2 regions of the Variovorax sp. 10N412 genome follow, and region 1 is predicted to be linked to the other one. Evidence: riboswitches for the same ligand, from Rfam matches in the RefSeq annotation. Region 1 holds a riboswitch; the other holds the start of a gene.
The links. Region 1 has a riboswitch for manganese ahead of AC1DJH_RS10975 (TMEM165/GDT1 family protein). Riboswitches for the same ligand answer to the same signal wherever they lie in the genome.
Positions count from the first base shown of each region.

Region 2: linked by a shared signal. The riboswitch ahead of mntP (manganese efflux pump MntP) and the one ahead of AC1DJH_RS10975 (TMEM165/GDT1 family protein) in region 1 are both predicted to bind manganese.

Region 1 covers NZ_JBFTIO010000003.1:355,384-369,510, forward strand. The annotation lists gene AC1DJH_RS10955 (ion transporter) at 1-498, shown strand, start outside; gene AC1DJH_RS10960 (IMPACT family protein) at 443-1,030, opposite strand; gene metW (methionine biosynthesis protein MetW) at 1,050-1,640, opposite strand; gene metX (homoserine O-succinyltransferase MetX) at 1,637-2,809, opposite strand; gene AC1DJH_RS10975 (TMEM165/GDT1 family protein) at 3,030-3,593, opposite strand; yybP-ykoY riboswitch at 3,605-3,793, opposite strand; gene AC1DJH_RS10980 (RNA recognition motif domain-containing protein) at 4,057-4,629, shown strand; gene AC1DJH_RS10985 (SDR family oxidoreductase) at 4,724-5,506, opposite strand; gene lptC (LPS export ABC transporter periplasmic protein LptC) at 5,525-6,187, opposite strand; gene AC1DJH_RS10995 (KdsC family phosphatase) at 6,184-6,744, opposite strand; gene AC1DJH_RS11000 (KpsF/GutQ family sugar-phosphate isomerase) at 6,744-7,745, opposite strand; gene AC1DJH_RS11005 (monovalent cation:proton antiporter family protein) at 7,843-9,828, shown strand; gene AC1DJH_RS11010 (zinc ribbon domain-containing protein) at 9,860-10,768, opposite strand; gene AC1DJH_RS11015 (Crp/Fnr family transcriptional regulator) at 10,932-11,393, opposite strand; gene mnmE (tRNA uridine-5-carboxymethylaminomethyl(34) synthesis GTPase MnmE) at 11,484-12,890, opposite strand; gene yidC (membrane protein insertase YidC) at 12,964-14,127, opposite strand, start outside.
Region 2 covers NZ_JBFTIO010000002.1:41,437-55,563, reverse strand. The annotation lists gene AC1DJH_RS05795 (HlyD family secretion protein) at 1-274, shown strand, start outside; gene AC1DJH_RS05790 (hypothetical protein) at 312-1,622, shown strand; gene AC1DJH_RS05785 (efflux transporter outer membrane subunit) at 1,610-5,050, shown strand; gene AC1DJH_RS05780 (FMN-dependent NADH-azoreductase) at 4,981-5,817, opposite strand; gene AC1DJH_RS05775 (LysR substrate-binding domain-containing protein) at 5,918-6,844, shown strand; gene mntP (manganese efflux pump MntP) at 6,901-7,470, opposite strand; yybP-ykoY riboswitch at 7,485-7,655, opposite strand; gene AC1DJH_RS05765 (hypothetical protein) at 7,779-7,982, opposite strand; gene cysS (cysteine--tRNA ligase) at 8,190-9,563, opposite strand; gene AC1DJH_RS05755 (ATP-binding protein) at 9,747-10,394, opposite strand; gene AC1DJH_RS05750 (hypothetical protein) at 10,387-10,977, opposite strand; gene AC1DJH_RS05745 (LysR substrate-binding domain-containing protein) at 10,974-11,930, opposite strand; gene AC1DJH_RS05740 (FMN-dependent NADH-azoreductase) at 12,065-12,733, shown strand; gene AC1DJH_RS05735 (SDR family oxidoreductase) at 12,746-13,651, opposite strand; gene AC1DJH_RS05730 (glutathione S-transferase family protein) at 13,758-14,127, opposite strand, start outside.

The DNA of each region.
Region 1 (14,127 bases):
TTCCGCATCTTCAAGCTGTCGCGCTACTCCGAGGAGTACCGCGCGCTGGTGTCGGCGGTGCATGCGAGCCGGCGAAAGATCACGGTGTTCGTCGGCTTCGTGATGCTGGTGGTGCTGGTGATGGGCACGCTGATGTACGTGGTCGAAGGACCGGTGCACGGCTTCACCAGCATTCCGGTGGCGATCTACTGGGCCATCTCGACGATGGCCACGGTGGGCTTCGGCGACCTCGTGCCCAAGACCGACCTGGGCCGCGCGATCGCCTCGGTGATGATGCTGCTGGGCTGGGGCGTGCTGGCCGTGCCCACCGGCATCGTGACGGCAGAGATGGCGCGGCGCGGACCCGGCGACGAGGCGGTGCCGCTGGCGCCGCGCGGCATTCTGGCGATGACGGCGCCGGTGTCCACGGCACCCGCGGCATCTGCGGTGCCGGCGAAGCGCGTCACGCCTTCGGCCAGACGGCGCGCCCTTGCGCAGCATCGCCGAGGCGGGCGATGAACGCATCGGCGTCGGGCTCGGGCAGCGAGAAGGCGAAGGCCACGTCGTCGCCGTGCGCCACACCGTCGAGCACCGCGCCGGCCGCGGCGAGCTCGCGACGCACCAGGCCTTCGAGCGCGTAGGGCACCGTGCAGCGCAGGCTGCGCTGGCGCACCAGCGGCACGAGCGCGGCGCCGAGCAGGGCCTGCGCGACCGCATCGGTGTAGGCCCGCACGAGGCCGCCCGCGCCCAGCTTCACACCGCCGAAATAGCGCACCACGGTGGCGAGCGCTCCTTCGATCTGCTGGTGGCGCAGCACCTCGAGCATCGGCCGGCCGGCGGTGCCGCCGGGCTCGCCGTCGTCGTTCGCGGCCGACTGTCCGCCGGCCATCAGGGCCCAGCACACATGCGCGGCAGCGGGGTGTTCTGCGCGCAGCGAAGCCACCACCGCCAACGCAGCCGCGCGGTCGGCGACCGGCTGCACGCAGCCGATGAAGCGGCTCTTCCTGATGAGCAACTCGCTGTGGACCGGCTCGGCAAGCGTGAAGCTCATCGTGCGCTGCGGGCGTGCTTCAGCTGCCGCCGCGCTCGAACTTGAAGACCGCCGTGCCGGCGCGCGCATTGGGCAGCCAGCGCACGTCGCGGCCGTCCTGCAGGCCGAAGGCATCGAGCACGCGCAGGTTGTTCTTGCCGGCCAGCACCTCGAAGTCCTTGAAGGTGCCCACGCGGATGTTGGGCGTGTCGTACCACTGGTAGGGCAGGCGGCGCGTCACGGGCATGCGGCCGCGCGCGATGCTCAGGCGGTTGGGCCAGTGCGCGAAGTTGGGAAAGGCGACGATGCCGGTGCGCCCCACGCGCGCGGTCTCGCGCAGCATCACCTCGGCGTTGCGCAGGTGCTGCAGCGTGTCGATCTGCAGCACCACGTCGAACGAGGCGTCGTCGAACATCGCCAGGCCTTCGTCGAGGTTGAGCTGGATCACGTCGACCCCGCGGCGAATGCACTGCAGCACGTTGCCGTCGGCAATTTCCACGCCGTAGCCGGTGCAGCCGCGCTCGCGCTGCAGCAGGTCGAGCAGGGCGCCGTCGCCGCAGCCGAGGTCGAGCACGCGCGATCCCTGCGGCACGAGCTGCGCAATCAGGCGTTGATGGTCGAGGTCGCTCATTGGATCTCCTTGGCAACGCGCTCGAAGTAGGAGCGCACCACGCCCATGTAGCGCACGTCGTCGAGCAGGAAGGCGTCGTGGCCGTGCGGCGCGTCGATCTCGGCGTAGCTCACGTTGCGGCGGTTCTCCAGCAGCGCCTTCACCAGCTCGCGGCTGCGCGCGGGCGAGAAGCGCCAGTCGGTCTTGAAGCTCACGAGCAGGAACTTGGCCGTGGCAGTGGCGAACGCGGTGCTGAGCTTGCCGCCGTGGCTGCGCGCGGGGTCGAAGTAGTCCAGCGCGCGGGTGATCAACAGGTAGGTGTTGGCGTCGAAGTACTCGCTGAACTTGTCGCCCTGGTAGCGCAGGTAGCTCTCGATCTGGAACTCGACGTCCTGCGTGGAATAGCGGTAGTCGAGCGCCGCGGGCCCGCCGTTGCCCTCGCCTTCCACGGCACTGCGCAGGATGCGGCCGAACTTCGCATTCATCACGTCGTCGCTGAGGTACGTGATGTGGCCGATCATTCGCGCGATGCGCAGGCCGCGTTTCGGAACGACGCCGTGTTCGTAGAAATGGCCGCCGTGGAAGTCGGGGTCTGTCACGATGGCGCGTCGCGCCACCTCGTTGAAGGCGATGTTCTCGGCCGTGAGGTTGGGCGCGCTGGCCACCACCACGGCGTGGCGCACGCGCGCGGGGTACTGCAGCGTCCACGACAGCGCCTGCATGCCGCCGAGGCTGCCGCCCATCACTGCCGCAAGCGTGTCGATGCCGAGCGCGTCGAGCAACGCGGCCTGGGCGTCGACCCAGTCCTCGACCGTGACCACCGGGAAGTCGGCGCCGTAGACGCGGCCGGTGGCGGGGTTGACGTGCATCGGGCCGGTCGAGCCGAAGCAGGAGCCGAGGTTGTTCACGCCGATCACGAAGAAGCGGTCGGTGTCGACCGGCTTGCCCGGGCCCACCATGTTGTCCCACCAGCCCTCGGAGCGGGCCTGGCCCTGGTAGACGCCGGCGACGTGATGCGAGGCGTTGAGGGCATGGCACACCAGCACCGCATTGCTGCGCTCGGCGTTCAGGGTGCCGTAGGTTTCGTAGGCGAGCGTGTAGTCGCTGATCGACGCGCCGCTGCGCAAGGCCAGCGGCCCGGCGAACTGCATCGATTGCGAGGTGACGACCAAAGGAGGTGACGACGACATGAATGAAAAAACCCGGCCTCGCCAAAAACGAGCCGGGTCTGCCGCGCCTGTCTTTAGCTGAATTTATAAAGCGCCCGCAAGCTGTAGCAAATCGGCGCAGGGCAAGTATATCCCCCAGGCTTCGCGCACTGCGTGTCGCTTCTCCACCCCCTCTACGGGGGCAACACCGGCGGCCCGGCGAAGCCGGTTCCGCGGTGTTCCCGGAAGGAACCCGCCCTTCTTACCAGCCGACGATCATGACGATGCCGAGCACCAGGAAGATCGCGGCGGAGATGCCGTGCACGAGCTTGATCGGCACGCGCCGCACGATCTTGTCGCCCAGCCACACCACCGGCGCGTTGGCCAGCATCATGCCCAGCGTGGTGCCGGCGACCACCCAGAAGTAGTCGTGAGTGAAGCGCGCGGCGAGCATGACGGTGGCGATCTGGGTCTTGTCGCCCATCTCGGCCAGGAAGAAGGCGATCACGGTGGTGCCGAACACGCCGAACTTCGAAACGCCCGGGGCGTCGTCGTCGTCGAGCTTGTCGGGAATCAGCATCCAGACCGCCATGGCGATGAACGAGCCGCCAAGGATCCAGCGCAACACCTCGGGCCCGAGCCAGCGCGTGATGTAGTTGCCGACGGCGCCCGCCAGCGCGTGATTGACGATGGTGGCGACGAAGATGCCGAGCACGATCGGCCAGGGTTTCCTGAAACGGGCCGCAAGCAAAAGGGCCAGGAGTTGGGTCTTGTCGCCCATTTCCGCGAGCGCAACGACGCCGGTTGCAACGAGAAAAGCTTCCATGATGAACGTGGGGTTCCTTGGGCCGAAGGACGCAATTGACCATGCAACACCTTCGGCCATATTTCCCGAAGTTGCATGGTCAAAGGTCTCGCCAGGTGTGGGCTCACTGCACGCGCCATGTCCCGTGTGGGGCAGGACAAGTCTGTTGACGCGGGCCCTTCTCGCAATTCGGAAGGCGGCTACTCCCCAATGACGGGTCGGATTCTAACCACCGGTCGCGCCGGAATAGCCCGCCAACAGTACGCGGGCACTGGCTTTCCGATGGTTTTGACAGGGGCTACCTCAAGACGCAAATTCCCGCTTGCTTTTTAAATATTTCCCCCATAATGCACGAGCCTCCCTCTTCATTTTGGCCGGGAGACAGCTCGGTGATCGGTCAGTTTCGCGCGACTCGACGGCTCTCGTTTGAGTGATGCTTTCGGGACTCCATCGCTTTTCTTGATGTGTTTATAGGAGTCCCTCGATGGGCAACAAACTGTACGTCGGCAACCTGCCTTACTCGGTGCGCGACCAGGATCTCGAACAGGCTTTCGGCCAGTTCGGCGCAGTGACCAGCGCCAAGGTCATGATGGAACGCGACACCGGCCGCTCGAAGGGCTTCGGCTTCGTCGAGATGGGCAGTGACGCGGAAGCTCAAGCAGCCATCACCGGCATGAACGGCCAACCCCTGGGCGGCCGCAGCGTCGTCGTCAACGAAGCACGTCCGATGGAAGCACGTCCCCCGCGCAGCGGTGGTGGCGGCGGCTACGGCGGCGGTGGTGGTGGTTATGGCGGCGGTGGTGGCGGTGGCTACGGCGGCGGCGGTGGTGGCTACGGTGGCGGTGGCGGCGATCGCAGCGGCGGCGGCGGTGGTCGCTCCGGCGGTGGCGGCTACGGCGGCGGTGGCGGTGGCCGCAGTGGCGGCGGCGGTGGCGGTGGCGGTGGAGACGGTGGTTTCCGCAGCCCCTACGGCGCCGGCCCGCGTGGCGGCGGCGGTGGTGGCCGCAGCGGTGGTGGTGGCGGCGGGTACGGCGGTGGTGGCGGCAACAGCTACTGAGCCCTGCACCTCGGCACACAGAAAGACGAAAGGCTCCCTCGGGAGCCTTTTTTCATGGTCGGCCGCGCAAGACCGCGCGCTGGCGTGATCGCGCTCAGGTTTCCCCGCTGCGCTTCTTGCGCCCCCGCCCCTGCACGGCCCGGTCAAGCAGGGCATTGGGCAGCATGCGCATGACCTTCGCAATCACGCCCATCTGCCACGGAATCACGCGGTAGCTGGTGCCCGACTCGATGGCGCGCAGGGCCTGGGCGGCGAAGTCCTCCGCCTTCATGAGAAACGGCATGCCATAGCGGTTGCCCTGCGTGAGCGGCGTGTCGATGTAGCCCGGGCACAGGGTGACCACCTTGACGCCGCTGTTGTGCAGCTCGCCGCGAAGGCTTTCGCAGTACGCCACCACGCCGGCCTTGCTGGCGCAGTAGGCACCGTGCCCGGGCAGCCCCCGAATGGATGCCACGCTGCCGATGCCCACCAGCCGCCCGCTGCCGCGCCGCACCATGGCTCGCACGAACGGATGAAAGGTGGCGGCCAGGCCGACGTTGTTGGTGGCGAAGGTTTGCGCCAGCACGTCGAGGTCGGCGCGCTCCGCCGTGTCGATGCCCACGCTGATGCCGGCATTGGCGATCACCACGTCGGGCAACCCCTGGCGCGCGATGCAGGCGTTGCCTGCAGCCACGATGCTGTCGGTCTGTGCCACGTCCGCACTATAAATTTGATAGCGTTCCGTGCTTAATTGGCGCGCGTTCGCCCACGATTCGATCTCTGGCGTGCGGCGCGCGACCAGCGCCAGCCGGTAGCCCGCGTCGCAGAAGCTCGCGGCCAGGGCCTGGCCGATGCCGCTCGATGCACCTGTGATGAAGACTAGTGGGGACGTGGTCATGCGGGGGTTTGTTCTTCTTCAGCGCTTCTTGGCGGGGGCAGGGGCGGCAGCCGCCGCCGACGGAATCAGCACCCCGCGCACCCGGCCGTTCAGGTTGGCCACGCCGCTCAGGTTGTCGTAGTCGAGCGTGTCGCCCACGAACTTGTCGGTGCCGCGGATGAGCGTGACCGGCTTGTTCGAGGTGACGCGCTCGGTGTCGACGTAGGCATGCAGGAAGTCGCCGCGAAACTCGAGCTGCGGCGTGGCCTTGCCGCCCGGGCCCACCGTCGGCTCGCGGATGACGATCGCATTGCCGAACAGCTGAATCTCGCTGCCGTCGGAATTCGACAGGCCCCGGTCGGCCGTTGCGCGGGTTACCAGCCCTTCGGGCGACACGGAGCGCATGCGCACCTTGTCGACTTCCATGGTGTCGGTGTCCGGAAAGTGCCGGCCCTCGGTGCCGTGCAGTTCGCTGCGCAGGTCGCCGTTGGGCAGGAAGTTCTTGATGACGAAATCGCGCATGAAGTAGTCGGGCTCGTGCGTGGGCGCCACCTTGGCCACGGGCTCCAGCAGCTTGGGCGCGTTGCGCACCAGCCAGTAGGTGCCCAGCGCGACGCACGCCGTCAGGATGATCGGCAGGTAGATCGTGGCGCGGTCGAGGACGTCGCGCGCCAGGCCCCACACGCGTTTCACATTGCTCATGGCTTCGGTTCCCGGTTCGGGCCCAGCGCCGCGTCGAGCAGCGTGCGGTATTGGCCGCAAGCGGTGAGCAGCAGGTCGCAGAACTCGCGCGCCGCGCCTTCGCCGCCGCGCGCCAGGGTCACATAGTTGGCGACGCCGCGCACCTCGGCATGCGCATTGGCCGGCGCCGCCGCGAAGCCCACGCGCGTGAGCACGGGCAGGTCGGGCCAGTCGTCGCCGATGGCCGCGGCCTGCGCCCAGTCGAAGCCCAGCTGGTCGAGCATGGCCTGCGCGGCGGGCAGCTTGTCTTCGGTGCCGTAGCGCACGTGCTCGATGCCGAGCGCCTCGAGCCGCACGCGCAGCGGCTTGGAGTCGCGCCCGGTGATCACGGCCGGCACGATGCCGGCCTTGCGCAAGAGCTTCAGGCCGTAGCCGTCGAGGATGCTGAAGCGCTTGAGCGTCTCGCCGTGCTCGGTGAAGTACACGCCGCCGTCGGTCAGCACGCCGTCGATGTCGAAGAAGACGATGCGCACGTCCTGCGCGGCGAGCAAGGTCTCGGCCTGGAACTCGAGCGGCATCAGATGACCTTCGCCCGCATCAGGTCGTTGGTGTTGATCGCGCCCACGATCACCCCCTCGCCGTCGATCACGAACAGGCGGGTGATGCCGCATTGCTCCATCAGCTCGGCGGCCTCCACCGCCAGCGCGTCCACGCGGATGGTGCGCGGGTTGCGGTGCATCACCTCGGCCGCCTTGGGGCTGCGCAGGTCGGCGCCGGCTTCGATCAGGCGGCGCAGGTCGCCGTCGGTGAAGATGCCCGCGGCGCGGCCATCGGGCTCGACCACCGCAGCGGCGCCGAAGCCCTTGATGCTCATCGCGCGCATCAGCTCGCTGATGCTGGCCGACGGCGGCACGCGCGGAACCTCGTCGCCCGAGCGCATGACGTCGCTCACGTGCGTGAGCAGCTTGCGCCCGAGCGCGCCGCCCGGGTGCGAGCGCGCGAAGTCTTCCGAGCCGAAGCCGCGCGCGTCGAGCAGCGCCACGGCCAGCGCGTCGCCCATCGCCATCTGCGCGGTGGTGCTCGCGGTGGGCGCGAGGTTGAGCGGGCAGGCTTCCTTGGCCACGCCCGCGTCGATCACGATGTCGGCGTGGCGCGCCAGCGTCGATTCGGGGCGCCCGGTCATGGCGATCAGGGGCACGCCCTGGCGCTTGACGACGGGCAGGATGACGGTGAGCTCGTCGACCTCGCCGCTGTTGGAGATGGCCAGCACCAGGTCGACCGTCTTGATCATGCCGAGGTCGCCGTGGCTGGCCTCGGCAGGGTGCACGAACATCGCGGGCGTGCCGGTGGAGGCGAGGGTGGCGGCGATCTTGCGCCCGACATGGCCGCTCTTGCCCATGCCCATCACGACCACGCGGCCGCGCACGTCGAGGATCTTGCGCACGGCCTCCACGAAACTCGGGCCGACGCGGCCCTTCAGGCCGAGAACGGCTTCGGCTTCGATGTCGAAAGTCAGGCGTGCCCGGGCGAGGATCGCTTCGGGGTCGACCACGGGGGCCGGGGCGGGGCGGGAACTCATCGCCGGATTTTACGGGCGGGCGGCCTTGCCCCCACGCTCGGCACGGCGTGCCACTCCCGCACGCCTGCGCACGAGTCTTGCTCTAGCATCGGCGCCTATGTCTTCGTTCGATCTCACGCTGTTGTATCTGTTGGCCGCGGTGATCGGCGTCGTTGCATGCCGGTCGCTGAAGCTGCCGCCGATGCTCGGCTACCTGTCGGCCGGCGTGCTGATCGGACCGCACGCCTTCGCGCTGGCGCAGAACACCGAAGGCATCCAGCACCTGGGCGAGTTCGGCGTGGTGTTCCTCATGTTCGTGATCGGGCTGGAATTCAGCCTGCCCAAGCTGCGCGCAATGCGCAAGCACGTGTTCGGGCTCGGCCTGCTGCAGGTGCTGCTGACGATGACCATCGCCACCGTCGGCGCGCTGGTGATCGCCACGCAGCTGCCGCCCGCCTGGCGGCTGGGCTGGCAGACCGCGCTGGCGCTGTCGGGCGCGCTCACCATGAGCAGCACGGCCATCGTGGTCAAGCTGATGGCCGAACGCCTCGAGCTCGAGAGCGAACCCGGCAAGCGCGTGATGGGCGTGCTGCTGTTCCAGGACCTGGCCGTGGTGCCGCTGCTGGTGCTGATTCCGGCGCTGGGCGCGCCGCCCGAGGCGCTGGCCAAGGCGCTGGGCTTCGCGCTGCTGAAGGCGAGCTTTCTCATCGGCGTGCTGCTCTACGGCGGGCCGCGCGTGATGCGCTGGTGGCTCACGCTGGTGGCGCGGCGGCGCAGCGAGGAGCTCTTCATCCTGAACGTGCTGCTGGTCACGCTGGGCCTGGCCTGGCTCACCGAACTGGCCGGCCTGAGCCTGGCGCTGGGCGCGTTCATCGCAGGCATGCTGGTGTCGGAGACCGAATACAAGCACCAGGTCGAGACCGACATCCGCCCGTTCCACGACGTGCTGCTGGGGCTGTTCTTCATCACCGTGGGCATGTCGCTCGACTGGCACATCGTGGTCGAGCGCTGGTTGCTGGTGGGCGTGCTGCTGCTGGTGCCGCTGGCGTTCAAACTGGGGCTGGTGACGGTGCTGGCCAAGGTCCTGGGCGCCACCTCGGGCGTGTCGCTGCGCACCGGCCTCTACCTGGCGCAGGCCGGCGAGTTCGGCTTCGTGCTGCTGACGCTGGCGCAGGAGCGCAGCCTGCTGCCGCCGTGGCTGGCCAACCCGGTGCTGGCGTCGATGGTGCTGTCGATGCTGGCCACGCCCTTCATCATCATGTACAGCAATGCCATCGTGCGAAAGCTCGTGGCGAGCGACTGGATGCAGCAGTCGCTGCAGATGACGAGCATCGCGCGCAAGACCATCAACACCGCCAAGCACGTGATCATCTGCGGCTACGGGCGTTGCGGGCAGAACCTGGCGCGCATCCTGGAGCGCGAAGGCATTCCCTACATGGCGCTCGATCTCGACCCCGACCGCGTGCGCCAGGCCGCCGCCGCCGGCGACTCGGTGGTGTTCGGCGACGCGGCGCGGCTGCAGGCGCTGATGGCCGCGGGCCTGGCGCGCGCGAGCGCCGTGGTCGTCACCTACCTCGACGTACCGGGCGCCATGAAGGTGCTGGCCAACACGCGCGCCCATGCCGCCCACGTGCCGGTGATCGTGCGCACGCAGGACGACCACGACCTCGAGAAGCTGCAGGCGGCGGGCGCCACCGAGGTGGTGCCCGAGGCCATCGAAGGTTCGCTGATGCTCGCCAGCCATGCGCTGGCGCTGGTCGGCGTGCCGATGCGCCGCGTGATCCGCGTGGTGCAGGACCAGCGCGACGCCCGCTACAACCTGCTGCGCGGCTACTTCCACGGCGCCGACGACGACAACGCCGACGAGATCAACCACGAGCGGCTCAACAGTTTCACCCTGAGCACCGGCGCGCGCGCCATCGGGCAGACGCTGGAGCGCATGGCGCTGCCCACGCTGGACGTGCGCGTGGTCAGCCTGCGCCGGCAGGACGGCCAGACGCGTACGCTGGCCGAAGACACGGTGCTGTCGGACGGCGACACGCTGGTGCTGTCGGGCAAGCCGGCCGCGCTGGCCGTTGCCATCGAGCGGCTGCAAAAGGGCTGACACAGGCCGCAACGGCCGGCCCCGGCCCCGATCAGTTGATCAGGGTCGGATTGCGCTTTTCTTCTTCGAGACGCTGCTGGCGGCGCACCGCTTCGCACTGCGCGTGGGCCTTGAACTCGGCCTTCAGGCACTGGGCGGCCATGCACTGCGCCTTGGCGATGAAGTTGCGGTCGCCGCACAGGGCCTGGGGCTCTGGCGGCGCAGCGGGCGCGGCCGGCGGCGGGGCCGGTGCAACGGCCGGTGCCGCGGGCTCCGGTGTGCTTGGTGCCGCCGCGGCGACAGCCGCCTGCTTGCGCGGCTTGGCGACGGGCTTGGACGTCGCGGCGCCTGCCGCCGGGGCCGGGGCCGTTTCAGCGACAGGTGGCGCCTCGGCTGGCGCGGCCGCCTGCGGTGCCGGCGGTACCGCGGCAGGCGGCGGCTCTGCCGCTGGCGAAGGGGCCGCAGGCGCCGGTGCCGCAACGGCCGGCACGGGCGCGTCGGCCACCGCGGGCGCCTTGCGCGTCCCGTAGCCGTACCAGCCGGCGACGACCATCGCCACCGCCACGACCAGCAGGCCGAGCCACAGCAAGACCATGCGCTTGCGCGGCGCCGATTCGGCCCGTGCCGGACGGCGGACCGAAATGCGCGCGTTCTTGCGTACGTCTTTCGCGGCTTGCTGCGACTCGAAGGTCGCCGACACGGCATGCGGCGCAGCGGCGTACGGCGGTTCTTCGTCGCCGTCGTGCACCATGAACACCGTCTGCTCGTCGTCCCGCGGCGCGGCGCTCAGCCTCCCGAAGAACGGCGACCGCGCAGGTCGGGGCGCCGGCGCGGGCACCGGCGCGCCCGGATCGAACAGCGGCGCCGGAATGGTGGGCGCGCGCAACTGGGCCGGCGCGGTGGTGGCCCATTCGCGCTCGGGGCTGGGCGGCGGGGGAATCCGGTCGGGCGCGGTGGACAACGCGAGGCCGCAGCTTCGGCAGAAATGGGCGCCGTCACGGTTTTCCGTGCTGCAGACCGAACAGATCAAGGCCATGGCTTGCGACTGACTACTCTGGAATCAAGAACGAAAACGGGGCGTCGAGCCCCTGCGGAAGACGGCCTGGCAGCGGACAGCGCAGGCCTCAGGTCACGGCGACGCGCTTGGAGCGGTGCCCCATGCGCTTGGCGAGCACGGCGCCCAATGCCATGGCAATTTCCAGCGCCATGTTGGGCTGGCGGTTCGACATTTCCCCAAAGCGGATCGCGTTGAGCCGCCACACGCGGCCCGCGCCGGTGACCACCACGTTGGCCGAGTGCGGCTGGCGCGAGAAGAACGAACCTTCCCCGACCACCGAGCCGGGCGTGAGCACGGCGAGCTTCATCTGCTCCTTGCTGCTGACACGGTGCACGCTGATGGCGCCGCTCTCGAGGAAGAACACCGAGCGGTCCGGCGTGCCCTGCTCGATCAGCACGTCGCCGACACCGGTCTCGATGGGCTGCAGATAGCCCGCCAGCGTGTCCCACTGCTGGATGGTGAACGTCAACGCGAAGGCGTCGCTGTTCATGTTCTCCGCGATGGCGCGGCTCAGGTTCTGGATGGACATGTTTTTCTTCAACCCCGCTTGTGAGCCGAAGTATCCGCGAACGCGGCAAGATTCGGCTACAAGTGTTTACGCTTTTCCCTGCGCCTGTCGCTATTTGCCGATGCAGAAGCTGGAAAAGATGACCCCGAGCAGGTCGTCCGCGCCGAACTCGCCGGTGATCTCGTTCAGCGCGTTCTGCGCCAGGCGCAGTTCCTCGGCCAGCAGGTCGAGCAGTTGCGCCTGCGCCGCCAGGTGGCCGGCGGCCAGCGCCAGGTGCGTTTCGACCTGCGCCAGCGCCTGCACATGGCGCGCCCGCGCGAGGTACACCCCCTCGGGCACGGCCTGCCAGCCGGCCATGGTCAGCAGCTGCTCGCGCAGCGCCTCGATGCCCAGGCCGGTCTTGGCCGACAGGGCGATGCCCTGAGCGTGGAGAGCCGAAGGCGCCGCGTCCTGCTTGTTCCACACGTCGAGCACCGGCACGCTCGCGGGCAGCTTGCTGCGCAGGCTGGCCAAGATGCTGGCGTCGGCGGCGGCGTAGTCGCCCAGGTGGGCGCGCGTCAGGTCGTGCAGGAACAGCACGGCATCGGCGCTTTCGATCTGCCCCCAGGCGCGCGCCACGCCGATCTGCTCGACCTCGTCGCTGCTCTCGCGCAGCCCGGCGGTGTCGGCCACGTGCAGCGGCACGCCGTGGATCTGGATGGTCTGCGAGACCACGTCGCGCGTGGTTCCGGCCACCGCGCTCACGATGGCCAGCTCGGCACCCGCCAGCGCGTTGAGCAGCGAGCTCTTGCCCGCGTTGGGCTGCCCCGCGATCACCACCTTGATGCCTTCGCGCAGCAAGGCGCCCTGGCGCGCGCGCTGCTGCACGGCCGCCAGCTGCGCCTGCAACCGGTCCAGCTGCCCGGCGGCATCGGCCTTCTGCAGGAAGTCGATTTCTTCCTCCGGAAAGTCCAGCGTGGCCTCCACCAGCATGCGCAGGTGGATCAGCGCGTCGCGCAGCGTGTGGATCTCGCGCGAGAAGGCGCCCGACAGCGAGCGCCCGGCGCTGCGCGCGGCCGCCTCGGTGCTGGCGTCGATCAGGTCGGCGATGGCCTCGGCCTGGGCCAGGTCGATCTTGCCGTTGAGGAAGGCACGCTGGCTGAACTCGCCGGGCTCGGCCACGCGCAGGCCGGGAAGGCGAGGGCGCCCGCTGGCGGGGTCCGGCTCGGCGGCGGCCTCCAGGCAGCGCGCCAGCAGCAGTTGCAGCACGACCGCGCCGCCGTGGGCCTGCAGCTCGAGCACGTCCTCGCCGGTGAAGGAGTTCGGGGAGGGAAAGTGAATCGCCAGGCCGTGGTCGACCGGCTCGCCGTCCTTGTCCCTGAACGGCAGGTAGGTCGCTTCGCGCGGCTTGAGCGCGCGGGCGCAGAGCGCGTCGATCAGCGGCGCCAGCCTGGCCCCCGACACCCGCACGATGCCCACGGCCCCGCGGCCGGAGGCTGTGGCGATGGCAACGATCGGGTCGGTGGTGCGTGCGAGCATGGTGGAAACCGGATTCTTTCAGCAAAAAGGGCCGCTGATGCGGCCCTTCGGGATTGACGCAGCTGGCGTCCGGCTACTTCTTGCCGAGCACGCCCAGGCGCTTGTTGATGAACCACTGCTGCGCGATCGACAGCGTGTTGTTGGTGATCCAGTACAACACCAGACCGGCCGGGAAGAAGATGAACATCACGCTGAACGCGAGCGGCATGATCCACATCAGCTTGGCCTGCATCGGATCGGGTGGCGTCGGGTTGAGCCAGGTCTGGAACAGCGAGGTGGCCGTCATCACGACCGGCAGGATGTACCAGGGGTCCGGTGCCGACAGGTCGGTGATCCAGAGAATCCACGGCGCGTGGCGCATCTCGACCGACGACAGCAGCACCCAGTACAGCGCGATGAACACCGGGATCTGGATCACGATGGGGAAGCAGCCGCCCATCGGATTGACCTTCTCGGTCTTGTAGATCCGCATCATCTCCTGCTGCATCTCTTGCGGCTTGTCCTTCAGCCGCTCGCGCATTTCCATGATCTTGGGGTTGATGGCCTTCATCTTGGCCATGCTGGCGTAGGCCTTGGCGTTGAGCCAGTAGAAGGCCGCCTTCAGCAGCACCACCAGCGCCACGATCGACCAGCCCCAGTTGCCCATGATGCCGTGCAGCTGGGTGAGCAGCCAGTACAGCGGCTTGGAGATGATCGCGAAGATGCCGTAGTCCTTCACCAGGTCCAGGCCCGGGGCGATGGCTTCGAGCTTCTTTTCTTCTTCGGGACCGGCGAACAGCGCACTGTTCACGACCTGCGTGGCACCCGGGGCGATCTTCGGCAGCGTGGCCACCATGGCCACGGTGAAGAGGTTGTCGCCCAGGTCCTTCACGCGGAACTCGCGGCGCAGCTGTTCGCTGGCCGGGTCGCCCTTGAGCAGCCAAGCCGACGCGAAGTAATGCTGCACCATCGCGATCCAGCCGTCGTTGGCCGGCGGCGGCGGTTCGATCTTGCCCTTGGCGATGTCCTTGAAGTCGAGCTTGTGGAACTTCTTCTCGTTGGTGTACGCGGCGGGACCGGTGAAGGTGTTGGTGCCGAACATGGTGCCGGCGGCCACGGTGCCGTGGCGCAGCAGCTGCAGGTACAGCTGCGCGTCGCGCGGCTGGTCGCTCACGTTGACCACCTCGTGGCGCACGCCGATGACGTAGTCGCCGCGGTGGAACACGTAGGTCTTGATGTACTTCAGGCCACCGACGGG
Region 2 (14,127 bases), on a different contig from region 1:
GGTGTTTCCGCCGCGTGTGGCCAAGCGGCTCAACATGGGCTCGACCATCGCGGTGAAGACGGACGACGTGCGCCCCGAAGTCTCGGCGCGCGTCACGCAGATACTGCCCGTGGCGCCCGAGGACTTCCAGAGCCGCTACGCCGTGCCCTTCCCTTTCGCGGAGCAGGGCTCGGTGTACGCGGTTGCACATGTGGAATCGAACTCTCCGGAATGGCTGGCGCAGCGCGGGCTGTGCGCGCCCGGCAAGGTGGTGTCGGCGCGGCTGGCGTCATAGCGTGGCCTGCTCTCCACCAAGCCGATCGAGGCCCCCGATGGATCACGCCTCGCTCCTCTTTCGCAGCTGCGCGTTGCTGGCGGCTGCCGTGCTCGGTCTCGTCACGCAGGCCGCGATGGCTGCCGGCGACGTCCGGCCGGCGCTGGCACGGCAAAGCTGCGACGGCCTGCGCCGCGCGGTTGTCACCGATGCGCGCGGCGATGCGGCGTCGCCGCTGCTCCTGTCGAGCTACCGCACCGACCAGCCCATTGCCGGTGTGCCCGAGCTCGCGCCCAGCCTGGCGAACGTGGCCTTCGTGTACGACAACGCGCTGGCGGGCATCGCGCTGCTCGCGTGCGGCGACACGGCCTCCGCCAGGCGCATCGCCGACGCCGTGGTGCTCGCGGTGGAGCGCGATGCGCAGTACCCCGACGGCCGCGTGCGCAACGCCTACCGCGCCGGCCCGCTGGCCGACGGCAAGCCGGTGCTGTCCGGCTACTGGGACGCGGGCAGGAACCAGTGGATCGCCGATGCGTACCAGGTCAGCACCGCGACGGGCAACGTGGCGTGGGCCGCATTGCTGCTGCTGAACGTCGACCGCGTGGCGCCTTCGCCGCGCTACACCGACGCCGCGGCAAGGCTGCTCGCATGGGCCGAGCAACGCACGCGCGCCACCACGGACCCCGACGGCTACCAGGGGGGCTGGTACGGATGGGACAGCGCCCAGAAGGCCCAGACCTGGAAATCGACCGAGCACAACATCGACATCGCGATGACGGCCGCCTGGGCCGCGCGCGGCAGTGCCCGCCCCGAACAGGCGCGCCAGGCCGGCGTTGCCCTGGCCTTCGTCTCGCGCATGTGGAGCACCGCCGAGCAGCGCTTCTACATCGGCACGAAGGAAGACGGCGCCACCATCGCCACCACCGGCTCGGGCCTGGACGCGCAGCTGTGGCCGCTGCTCGCGGCGCCGCCCGGCCAGTGCGCCTGGCGGGCCGGCCTGGCCTGGGTCGAGCGCAACCACCGCTTCGGCGACGGCTACGGTTTTTCGCAGCAGCCCGACGGCATCTGGACCGAAGGGAGCGCGCAGGCCGCGGCCACGCTGGTGGCAGTCAAGGGCTCCGCGCCCGAAGCACTGTGGCAGCTGCTGGCCTCGCAACGCGCCGCCAACGGCCTTTACTACGCCACGCCGAGCCCGCGCATTTCCACCGGCCTGGCCATCGGCCCCGACTCGGTGGGTGCCGACTTCTTCTACTACCGCTGGCCCCACCTGGGCGCCACCGCCTGGATCGCGCTCGCGGCCACGGGCTGGAACCCCTTCACCGGCAACGTCGTCACTGCTTCCCCAGGAGAAAAGCCATGTCCGAACTGATCGATACGCCCGAGTTCAGGGTCAATCTGATGGTCGCGGCGCTTGCCCTGATCATGATCTTCCACGCCCGCGCGGACCGCGGCTCGCACCGCGTGCTGTTCGGCTTTCTCACCGCGCTGGTGCTGGTGCGCTACGTGGCGTGGCGGCTGGCCGAGACGCTGCCGCCGGCCGACCTGGGCTTCGGCACGCTGATGTCGTGGGTGTTCCTGGTGTTCGAGATGATCGCCATCGTCTACACGCTGCTGTCGATCCAGATGCTCACGCGCCGGCGCGACAACCACGCCCAGGCCGACCTCGGCGAAGCCGGGCTGCGCGCGCGCGGCGCCAACGTGCCGGCGGTCGATGTCTTCATCTGCACCTACAACGAAGAACTGGGCGTGCTCGAGAAGACGATTCTTGCGGCCCAGGCCATCGACTATCCGCATGTGAACGTGTGGGTGCTCGACGACACGCGGCGCGACTGGCTGCGCGACTACTGCGAACGCAAGGGCGTGCACTACGCGCGGCGGCCCGACAACGCGCACGCCAAGGCAGGCAACCTGAACAACGGCCTGCGCCTGTCGGCCGCGGCCACCAACGCGCCGTACATCCTGGTGCTGGACGCCGACTTCACGCCGCACCGCAACATCGTGTACCGCACGCTGGGCCTGTTCGACGAGCCGAAAGTGGGCCTGGTGCAGACGCCGCAGTTCTACTACAACGCCGACCCCATCCAGCACAACCTGCGCGCCACCGACAGCTGGGTGGACGAGCAGCGGGTGTTCTTCGACGTGCTGCAGCCCGCCAAGGACGCGGCCGACGTGGCCTTCTGCGTGGGCACCTCGTTCGTGATCCGGCGCGACGCCATCACCGAGGCGGGCGGCTTCCCCACCGGCAGCGTGTGCGAGGACATCTACACCACCTACACGCTGATGCGCTTCGGCTGGGTCACGCGCTGGCTGAACGAGCGGCTGTCGAACGGGCTCTCGGCGGACAGCATCGTCGACTACATCAACCAGCGCAGCCGCTGGTGCCTGGGCACCATCCAGGTGGCGCTGCTGCGGGACGGCCCGCTGCGCGGCCGCGGCTACAGCTTTGCGGCGCGCGTGCACTACGTGCACGGCCTGCTGCACTGGCTGACCAAGCCCTTCATCCTGATGATGCTGGCGGCCCCTGCGCTGTACTGGTACACGGGCGTGTCGGCCTTCCACGCCACGCCGCGCGCCTTTGCCCTGTACGGACTGCCGCCGCTGGTCATGTTCTGGGGCTACACCTACTGGATCAGCCAGCGCCGCTGCCTGCCGGTGTTCACCGAGGTCACGCAGATCGTGGCCGCCATGGCCGTCACGCGCACCATCGTCACCTCGCTGGTGCGGCCCTTCGGGCGCCCCTTCAAGGTCACGGCCAAGGGGCAGGACCGCTCCAAGACGGTGGTGCACTGGAACCTGGTGCTGGTCTTCGGCGGGCTCATCGCGGCCATGGAGGCGGCCGCCATCGGCGCCATCGGCAACGCCATGACCACCGGCGACATGCTCAACGTGCTGTGGACCATCGTCACCACGCTGTACTGCCTGGCCGCGCTCATCGCCTGCATCGACCGCCCGCGGCCCGAGCACGACGAACGCTTTCCGTATCTGGCCGACACCACGCTGCGCAGCGCCGCCGGCGTGGGCGCGACGCGTTTCGTGGAAATTGCGGTCGACGGCGCCGTGCTGCGCGAAAGCGCCCTGCTGCGGCGTATGCCGGTCGGCGAACCGCTGGACGTGCACGTCGACCACGTGGGCTGGGTGTCGGCGGTGGTGACGGGGCGCTCGGCCGCGGGCGTGGCGCTGTCCTTCGTGCACGACGAGGTGCTCCACGACCACCTGGTCCGCCATGTGTTCAGCCTGCCGCCCAGCCATGTCGCGGTGCAGGTGAACCCGGGGCGCGCGGCGCTCGCGTTCATGGGCAGCGCCGGCTGGCACTGGCCGCGCTTTCCGGTGGCCTTTGCGCGCGCCATGGCCGCGCCGCTGCCGATGGTCATGGTGCTGGTGCTCGGCGTGCTGGTGCTGTCGGGCTGCAACCTCACGCCGCCGCTCAAGGAAGCCGACGTCGTGGTGCCCGCCCAGTGGGCCGAGGGCACGGGCAACGCCGCCGCCGCGCCGATGGCCTGGCACGCGTTCGTGCGCGACGACGAGCTGCGCGGCCTCATCGCCACCGCCCTGTTGCAGAACCGCGACCTGCGCGTGTACGCCGCCAAGGCCCGCGAGGCGCGCGCCGTTTACGGCGGCGCGCGCGCCAGCCTCTTCCCCGAAATCGGCCTGGCCGGCTCGGTCGGGCGCGGCAACGTGACCACCTCGCTCGGCCCCGACGGCATCGTCACCAACAACCAGGCGGTGGGCCGCGTGGCCACCACCTACGCCGTGCAGGCCGGCGTCACGGCGTACGAGCTCGACTTCTTCGGCCATGTCGACGCTGGCGTGAAGCAGGCCGGCTCGCAGGCCCTGGCCAGCGAGCGCGACCTGGCGGCCGCGCGCATGAACCTGGTGGGCGAAGTGTCGAACGCCTACCTCACGCTGCGCGCCGACCGCGCCCTGCTGGCGCTCGCCGAGGGTGACCTCGGCAGCCAGAGCGACAGCACCCGCGTGATGCAGCGCGCCCGCACCGTGGGCGGCACGTCGGACCTGAACGTGCTGCGCTCGCAGTCGCTGGTGGAGCGCGCCAATGTGCAGCGCGAAGAGTTCCGCATGCGCGTGGGGCAGGACCTGCAGTGGCTGGCGGTGCTGGTCGGCCAGCCCGTGCCGCCGACCATCGGCATGCAGCGTCCCTGGCCCGAGCGTTCGGTGGCCGACGTGCCGGTCGGGCTGCCCGCCAGCCTGCTGCAGCGCCGACCCGACCTGCTGGCCGCCTACGCCCGCGTCGAGGCTGCGAACTCGGGCGTGGGCGCGGCCAAGGCGGCGTTCTATCCGAGCTTCTCATTGACGGCCGTGGCGGGTGGGCTGAGCACCGAGTTCTCCAGCCTGCTGGGCGCGGGCAACCGTAGCTGGGCCACCGTGCTCGGCGTGTCGCTGCCCATCTTCGACTGGGGCCGCCGCTCGGCCAACCTGAGCGCCAACGAAGAGCGGCTGGCCGCCGCCATGGCCAGCTACGAGTACGCGGTGCAGCAGGCGCTGCGCGAAACGGCCAACGCGCTCATCGCCGACAGCCACCTGCGACCGCAGATCACGGCGCAGCAGGCGCGCGTGCAGGCGCTGGACAAGGTGGCGTCCATTTCGCGCACACGCTTTCGCAACGGGCTGGAGGACTACTTCGCCGGCGCCGATTCGCAGCGCGAGCTGTACATCGAGCAGCGCCAGGCCATCGAACTGCAGCTCAAGCAGGCGGTGAACACCGTGAACCTCTACAAGGCGCTCGGCGGCGGATGGGACGATGCGCCGGCGGGGGCGGTGGCGTCGAACACGCCGCGTTGATGCGGGCCGCCTGAGCCGTTTGCGTCCGCTGGCCGCGCACTGCCCGTGGCGGCCTGGCTGCGCGTGATCGAGCGCAGCAGGAAGTCGGCCAGATCGTCCACGCGCGACTCGGTGCGACGCAGCGACTGCGCCAACTGCTCGCCGCCGAACTCGTCGAACTCCACCGCCGCCTCGAACACCTCGGTGATGCCGATGTAGCCCAGCGCCGCGCGCACGCTGCTCTCGGTGTGGTTGAGGTGGGCCACGCGTCCGCCCCCACCCTCGCCGTCGCCGTAGCCGTGGTCCCCGCGCGCGCCCAGCAGCACCACGCGCTTGCCCGCATCCGCCAGCAGCGGCCAGTAAGGCACCGCGCCGCGCGCGCGGTCGAAGCCGAAGGTGCGGCCCACGCGCACGATGTTGTCGATCCAGGCCTTGAACTGCGCGGGCACGCTGAAGTTGTACATGGGCAGGCCGATGACGACGAGGTCTGCGGCGATGAGCTGGTCGACCAGGCGGTCGCTCTCCGCCAGCGTCTCGGACATCCAGGGTTCGCGTGCGGCCGGTGGCGTGAAAGCCGCGTGGATCCATCGGCCGTCGACGTGCGCGGGCGGGTGCTGGCCCACGTCGAGGTGGTCGATGCGGTCGCCGGGCCGCGCCTGGCGCCAACGCTCGACGAAGCGCGCGGACAGGCGGCGCGTGTGCGAGCCGTGCGGGTCGATGCCGGAGCGGCCCGCCCGGGCGCTGGCGTCGATGTGAAGAAGGTTCAGGGTCTGGGTCTGGGTCTTCATGGGTGAGCTGGTTTGGTCTGCCTTGCGCTGCCACAATGGCTTTGCAGGCCTTGAATCTAGGCATGCAGGCCCGTGCCCACAAACGATCATTTCTCTGCCCATGGACGAGATTGGCTCATCTGTTCGCCCTCCCCGCCGGCTGCCGCCGCTGCTGTCCCTGCGCGCCTTCGAGGCCGCCGCTGCCCACCTGAGCTTTCAGCGGGCGGCGCTCGAGCTCTCGGTGACGCCGTCGGCCATCAGCCACCAGGTGCGCGCACTCGAAGACACGCTGGGCCAGCCGTTGTTTCGCAGGCTCACGCGGCAGCTCGCGCTGACGCCTGCGGGCCGCCGGCTCTTCGACGACCTGCGCACGGGCTTCGACGTGCTGCAAGCCGGTGTCGACAAGCTGCGCCGGCCCGCCGCATCGCAGGCCGTGACGCTGACGACCAACACCGCCTTCGCCGCGCGCTGGGTGCTGCCGCGCATGGAGGCGTTCCGCAAGTCATGCCCCCACGTCGAACTGCGCTTGCACACGAGCGACACGCTGGTCGACCTTGCACGCGGCGACGCCGACATCGCGGTGCGCTCCGGCAGCGGCAACTGGCCGGGGCTGGTGTCGCGCGAACTCATGCCCGAGCGCTATGCGCCGCTGTGCAGCCCGATGCTGGGGTTGAAGCGCGTGGCCGACCTGCCGAAGCACCAGCTCATTCATTGCGACTGGCAGCCGCAGGCCCTTGCGCCGGCCGTGTGGCCGCGCTGGTTTCGTGAAGCCGGCATCGCGCCACCGAGGGGGCGTGGGATCAAAGCCGCGGGCCTGTCGTTTTCCGACGAGACGCACGCCACGCTGGCAGCGCTCGCGGGGCATGGCGTGGCGCTGCTGAGCCTCACGCTGTCCGCGGAAGAACTGCGCAGCGGAGCGCTGGTGCAGCCCTTCGGGCCCGCGCTGGCTACCGGCAGCTACTTTCTTGCGGCGGCCCACGGGCGGCAGAACGAACCGGCGATTCGCGCGGTGTGGGACTGGATCGCGGCGCAGGCCGTTGCCGGTTGACGATGCGGCACGCGCGCGCAAGCGCGTGCAGCCCGGTGAAGCCGTTCAGCCTGGGCTCAAGCCAAGCCGTTCAGGTGCTCGTAAAGAATGAAGAACCCGATCCCGATCAGCACCACGCCGCCCAGGATCTCGGCGCGCTTGCCGATCACCGCGCCCAGCACGCGCCCCACCATCACGCCGAGGGTCACCATCGTCATCGTCGCCAGCCCGATGGCCAGCGCGGTCCACGCGATGTTGACGTTGATGAAGGCCAGCCCGACACCCACCGCCATGGCGTCGATGCTCGTGGCGAAGCCGGTGATCGCGAGCGTCCAGAAGGAGTTGCGGCTCGGCTTGTCATCGACGGCGTCGGGTGCGCCGAAGCCCGCCCAGATCATGCGCAGGCCCAGCACGCTGAGCAGCGTGACCGCGATCCAGTGGTCCCATTTCGCGACGTAGCTCGCGGCGGCCAGGCCCGCCGCCCAGCCGATGACCGGCGTGATCGCCTCGATGACGCCGAAGATGAGTCCGGTGCGCAGGGCCTCGCGCCAGGAAGGTTTGCGCAGGGCTGCGCCTTTGCCGACAGCGGCGGCGAACGCATCCGTCGACATGGCGAATGCAAGGAGGATCGTGGAGGCAAGGTTCATTTTGGGAGTAGCAGGCAAGGCCGGTTCAAGACGCCGCGGCACACGAACCCGCCGGCCAAGGCCGCGTTCGTGCACCGCTGGTCTCGCCAACCTTTCGGCTGCTCACGCCACGGTCGCAGGGTGCGAACCGAGTATGTTGACGTGAGCGCTTCCGAAGTCCGGAAGCCGGCTACTCCCCAAGGGAGCGGCGATTCTAGTGGGCCGGTTGCACGGCCCGTGTGACAGCGACTGCTTTGGCGGCAGGGTCTTGGCCGTGCCCGCAAAAAAGCCTCCCGAAGGAGGCTCTCGAAGCGAAGGAACCGGGCCCGTCAGTCCTTCTTTGTCAGCAGCGTCTTCACGACGTACCCGTCGCGGTACACACCTTCGATGGTTCCGCCGTCCACACGGTCGGTGGCATGCGCTGCCACGAACTTTTCCTCGCCCATGCGGTAGACCACGATGGTGCATGACGAGCGCTTGCTGAGGGTGCGGGCAACGCCTGTGGCCTGGCGCAGGGTCGGGTATGTCTCCATGAGGATCCTTGTCTGTTTTATGCCTTGAATAGTAGTCTTTAGGTAGTTAAAACTCTTACAAAATTGTTTCAAGGCGCCAACGGCTTCAAACACGAATCCTTCATTTTTGTGACTTTGTTGCTGGCTTGGGCTGAATGGTTGGGCTTGTTGCCCTGGCGCAACTTGACAGCCGTCTTCGCAAAAAGGCGCCGTCCTCCCTTCTCCATGTCAGATCGGACTCGGCTGCTGTCCGTTAGCGCCATCCTCCACCTGCCAGCCCAGCGCCCTCAACGCATCACGAAGACGATCGGCCTGCACCCAGTCTTTGTCGGCACGCGCCACCTGGCGTTCGGCAAGCAACGCGGCAACCTCCGCGGGCATACGGTGCGGCTGCGGCGTCCAATGACCCACGCGCAACCCGAGCACGGTATCGAAATGGTCGAAAGTGGCGCGTCGGACCTCCGGCGGCAAATTGCCCCTGACCAGCTCCCACACGACGGCCAACGCGCGCGGCAGGTTCAAGTCCTGGTTCACCTCGGCGTCGAAACGGGCGACGAAGTCACCATTGGCCGCTCCGCCCCGAGGCCAGCTCGCGTAGGCCCTGCGCAGCCTGTCCAGTGCCGACTGTGCCGCGTTCATCGCCTCTTCGGTGAAACGCAAGGTGCTTCGGTAGTGCGCGGTCAGGCACAGGTAGCGATAGGCCATCGGGTCGATGCCCTTGTCGATCAATGTCTGAAGGCGCAGGAAGCCGCCGTCCGCCTTGGCCATCTTCCTGTCGTCCAGCGTGAGAAAGTGCCCGTGCATCCAGAAATTGGCAAGCCGGGTGCCGTGGCAGGCCTGCGTCTGCGCAATCTCATTGCTGTGGTGCACCGCGACGTGGTCTTCGCCACCGCAATGAATGTCGAACCACGGCCCCAGCAGCGCGGCCGACATGGCCGAGCATTCGATGTGCCAGCCGGGAAAGCCGCGCCCCCAGGGGCTGTCCCATTCCATTTGCCGATGGGCGCCCGCCGGACTGAACTTCCAGAGCGCGAAGTCCGAGATGCTGCGCTTCTCACCCATCGCAACGCGTGTTCCGGCTCGCAGGCCTTCGCGGTCCAGCCGGGCCAGGTGGCCATAGTCGTCGTGTCGCGTGGTGTCGAAGTAGAGGCCGTCGGCGGTCTGGTAGGTGTAGCCCTTGCGCTCCAGCTCGCTGATGAACGCCACCTGCTCGGGGATGTAGCCCGTGGCACGCGGCCAGGCCGTGGGCTCCAGCAGATTCAGAGCCCGCCAGTCGGCCTGGAACGCAGCGGTGTAGCGCTGCGCGATAGCCCAAGCGGACTCTCCGGCGCGCCGGCTTCCCTTCTCCATCTTGTCTTCGCCCTCGTCGGCGTCGGACACGAGGTGGCCGACGTCGGTGATGTTCACCACATGCCGCACGGCGTACCCGTTCAGCTCGAGCACACGGCGCAACACGTCCTCGAACACGTAGGTTCGCAGGTTGCCGATGTGCGCGTGGTCGTACACCGTCGGTCCGCAGCAATACAGTCCCACGTGGCTGGGCTGCAAGGGAGCGAATGGCCGCACGGCGCGCGACCAGGTGTCGTACAGGGCAAGGGACATGCGAGCTTTCGTGATGCCGGAAGAAACGCAGACAACAAAAAGGCCACCGGTCTTGCAACGGGTGGCCATCGAGGATGCGGACGTGAACAGATTCGCTAGCCGCAAGCACTCCATGGCACGCTGAAACAGCATGCGCGCACGAGGCGAGAGGGCAAGGATGCGGGAGTGAACACGAAGGCGATGCTAGCGCTCGATGGTGGGCTGGTCAAACGCTGCGCTCCCATATTCCACTGAAATCGCCAGGCCCTGGAAGCGAGCGTGCAGCGCATCGATGGCATGGCGCAGTGCCGCTTCGCGAGGAACGACGTCCCGAAGAATGCTTGCGTCCAGCGTGAAGCACAGCCGCGTTCCGTCCCGGCGCTCGGTTGGCCGAAGCGCAGATGAATCGACCAACTCGCCGCGCTCGAAACGCAGCGACGTGGACATGCCTGCGTCGTCGATCTCCGCGGTCAATTCACTGCACACCGCATTGAGAACGGCAAGCCCGATCCGGCAGAACTCGGAGCCCACCTCGAGGTGACGCTTGCGCGAATGGCAGGCCGCATGCACCCTGAGAAAGACCTCGGCGACAGTCCACTGCGGATGTTCCGAGTCGGGCTCCAGTGGCATCCCGCTGTCGTACCGGACCTCAACGCGCGGTCCCTCCACGCGCAGCAGGACGGCGGTACAGCGGCTGTCCATTGCATCGTCGATAGCATGGCACAACGACTGCATCGTCAGCGTTGCGGTGACGTCAGGATCCTCCGCGTCGAAGTACATGTGTGTGCGGCGGCGCACCGCTTCGGCACTGGTCAGGATTTCAATCTCGTGGGGCGAAAAGTCTTCACTCATGGGTCTCATCTCTTTCCTCGCAATCGGCCACGCTTCCAGCGTCGACCACATACGCCTCCTCCAGATCGCGACGCATCATCAACCGCAATACCGACCCGGAGACATGGTCGCAACGCAGAAACTGAGAGACTTCCGCTTGATACGCGAAACCAGGCTCTTTCTTCGGCGACGTTCGCGCGCGCAGTCGCCGCTGTTCAGCGATCGCATCGAATGCGCTCTGGCTGACGTGCACAAGGTTGGCAAGACGGTACTGAAGCCTGCCCAGCGTCCAGAACGGACGACGATGAATCGGCACAACCCAATCGCCGATGACGATCGGCTGGCCGAAAAAGAAATTCCAGATGCTCAGAAGCGCCTCATCGAGCGTCGCGTACTCGGCGTGGAAATCATCCGGTCCAGGTCCGGGCACACAGTCCCATCGGACCACGGTCCAGCGACTTGCCAGGCGATTCATTTCAAGCGTGTCACCCTCCTCTTTCCAGACCCTCAGCCGCTCGTTCGGAATGAGCACTGAAACCTCGATGCCTCGCTCGGTCAAGGATTTTCTTGCGGCTAGAAACTCGCGCTCGTCTACCTGCGTCATGGCTTGCGTGCGCCTCCTGTTGCACCCGCCTTGAAGGGCTTTTCTTCGACTGAAGCGATCGCATCCAGCGGCGCCAGCCCCTTCACCCACTCGAACACCGCCGCCACGGCCGGCTCCGAACGCCGCGCCTGCGGACACACGAGGAAGAACGGCAGCCCCGGCAACCGCGGCCCGAACGGCTGCACGAGGTTGCCCGCGCGCAGTTCGTCGGCGATCAGCGCAAGGCTCATCAGCGCCACGCCCTGCCCCTGCAGCGCGGCCGACACGGTGTGCGTCTCGTCGGAGAACACCGGCCCCGCGGACACGTCGAGGCCCGGCACCTGCGCCTCCTGCTGCCACTCGCGCCAGGTGCCGGGCTGGTTCCTGCTGCGGGGCAGCGAAAAGTGCAGCAGCGCATGCCGCGCCAGGTCGCCGCGCCGGCGCAGCTTCAGCGCGGGGCTGCAGGCCGGCGCAAAGACGTTGTCGAACAGCTTCTCCGCCACCATGCCGGGCCATTGCCCCTTGCCATAGCGGATGGCGATGTCGGCGGTGACGCCGTCGAGCGCAACCGACTCGTGCGACGCATGGATGCGCAGGTCCAGCCGTGGATGCTTTTCGCGCAGGCTGCTCACGCGCGGCAACAGCCAGCGCGCGGCCACGGCCGGTGTGGCCGACAGCGTGATCGCCCGGCGGCGGGGCGGTGCGCGCAACCGCGCCACCGCATTTGCCATGGCATCGAACGATTCGCCCAGCACCGCCTGCAGTTCGCGGCCCTGCGGCGTGAGCACCAGTTGCCTCGGCTGGCGGATGAAGAGCGCCACGCCGAGCGATTCTTCGAGCTGGCGCACCTGGTGGCTGACGGCGGTGGGTGTCACCGAAAGCTCGCTCGCCGCGAGCTTGGCGCTGCAGTGCCGCGCGGCGGCCTCGAAAGCGCGCAGCGACGCCAGCGGCGGGAGTTGGCGGGGGTTGTCCATGAATGAATTCAATTTTTAGCAGCGCAAAGAAATCGTCGTTTGTCACGCTCTAGATGCTTGGGTAGATTGAGAACCATGTCAAGCAGACAGCTGAATCCACTTCATCCATCGACTCCGTCAACGAGGACCGCACCATGACCACCCTGCTCCACATCGACGCCAGCGCCCGCCCCGGCCGTTCGGGCACGCACGTGCACGGCTCGCATTCGCGCCGGCTGAGCCACCATTTCGTGTCGACCTGGCGCGCCGCGCGGCCAGACGATGAAGTGATCTACCGCGACATAGGCGCCACGCCGCCGGGCCACATCACCGGTGAATGGATCGCGGCGGGCTACACGCCGGCCGCCGGGCGCGAGCCGTGGATGCATGCGGTGCTTGAAGAAAGCGATGCGCTGATCGCGGAACTCCGCCGTGCGGACGTGTTGGTGATCGGGGTGCCGATGTACAACTTCGGGATGCCGGCGCCGCTGAAGGCATGGATCGACAACATCGTGCGCATCGGCGCGACCTTCGACTTCGACCGCAGCCGCGAGAACCCCTATGTGCCGCTGCTGGCCGAACGCCATCGCCTCACGGTGCTGCTCGCGTCATGCGGCAGCAGCGGCTACGGGCCGGGCGGCTTCCAGGCCAGCATGGACCTGCTGACGCCCGGCATCGCGAGCCCGCTGGCGCTGCTCGGGCTCACGGACATGCACAGCGTGACCGTCGAGCATGCCGAGGACCCCGGCGACCTGTTCCAACAGTCGATGGCCGCCGCGCTCACCCGCGTCCAGACGCTGGTGGACGGGTTGCAGGGCTCCTGAAGAAGCAGCGGTTCAAGCCGAGCGCAATTGCTCGCGCAGCTTCTGCCCGATCTCGGGCCGCTCCATGAACGGGTCGGCCGGGTTGCTGCCCGACACGATGTTCTCCATGCGGCTGCGCACGTTGCCCAGCGCCTTCGGGTGGCTGTACACGTAGAACTGGTTGGCGGTGATGGCGTCGAACACCTTGGCCGCCACTTCGGCCGCCGTGATCTTGCCGCTGCTCACCGCCTTGTTGCTCATGGCCTGGCCGATGAGCTGGCTCTTGGTGAGCTCGCTGTCCTTGGGCGCATTGGGCCGGTTGCGCTCGCTGCTGGTGATGCCGGTGGGCACGAAGTACGGGCACAGCAGGCTCGCGCCGATCTGGTCGGTGACGAGGTTCAGGTCCTGGTACATCGTTTCGGTCAGGCTCACCACGGCCGCCTTGGCCGCGTTGTAGATGCCCATGTTCGGCGGCGTGAGCAGCCCGGCCATGCTGGCGGTGTTGGTGATGTGGCCGCGGTAGGCCGGGTCCTTGGCGGCGGCCTCGAGCATCATCGGCGTGAACAGGCGCACGCCGTGGATCACGCCCCACAGGTCCACGCCCAGCACCCACTCCCAGTCGGCCACGGTGTTTTCCCACACCAGGCCGCCGGCGCCCACGCCCGCGTTGTTGAACACGAAGTGCGGCGCGCCGAAGCGTTCCTTCACGGCGGCGGCCAGTGCTTCCATCTGCGCGGCGTCGGACACGTCGACCTTGCGCGCCAGCACCTGCGCACCGGCGGCTTCCATCTCGGCCTGGGCCTTGTCGAGTGCGTCCTGCTGCACATCGACCAGCACGAGGTTCATGCCGCGTGCCGCGCCGATGCGCGCGCATTCGAGGCCGAAGCCCGAGCCCGCGCCGGTGAGTACGGCCGTCTTGCCCTTGAAGTCCTGAATCATTTGCCGGTGTCCTTCTGTTGAATGTCTCTGACGTTGGAGCTGCCATTGAAATACGGAACGCGCGCGAGCGCAGTCACGAAGGTGCCCCGGCCGGGCGATCGCGATGTCAGGCGTCCGCTTTCTTCAGCACGTAGCCGATGCGCGGGAAGTGCACGTGCACCGTGCCCACGCGCTCGTCGCTGCGCTCCAGCGTGTAGTGAGTGCGCGTGGCCGCGACCAGCGTGCCTGGCGTTTCCTCGAGGCCGAAGCTTTCGGCGCGAATGGTGACGGCCGTACCGAGCGGAATGCCGTGGTCGTCCTGGAAGGTGCTGTCGGTCAGCAGCGAGTGCGGCGTGGCGGCCTTGGCCACGGCGATGGCCTCGTCGCTGGTGAACTTCTCGGGCACGCCGTGGCCGATGGCGGCCATGCGGTCCATCCAGTCGACCACCGCGGGCGTGAGGTCGAGGATGGTGCGCACCGACTCGATGCGGCGCGTG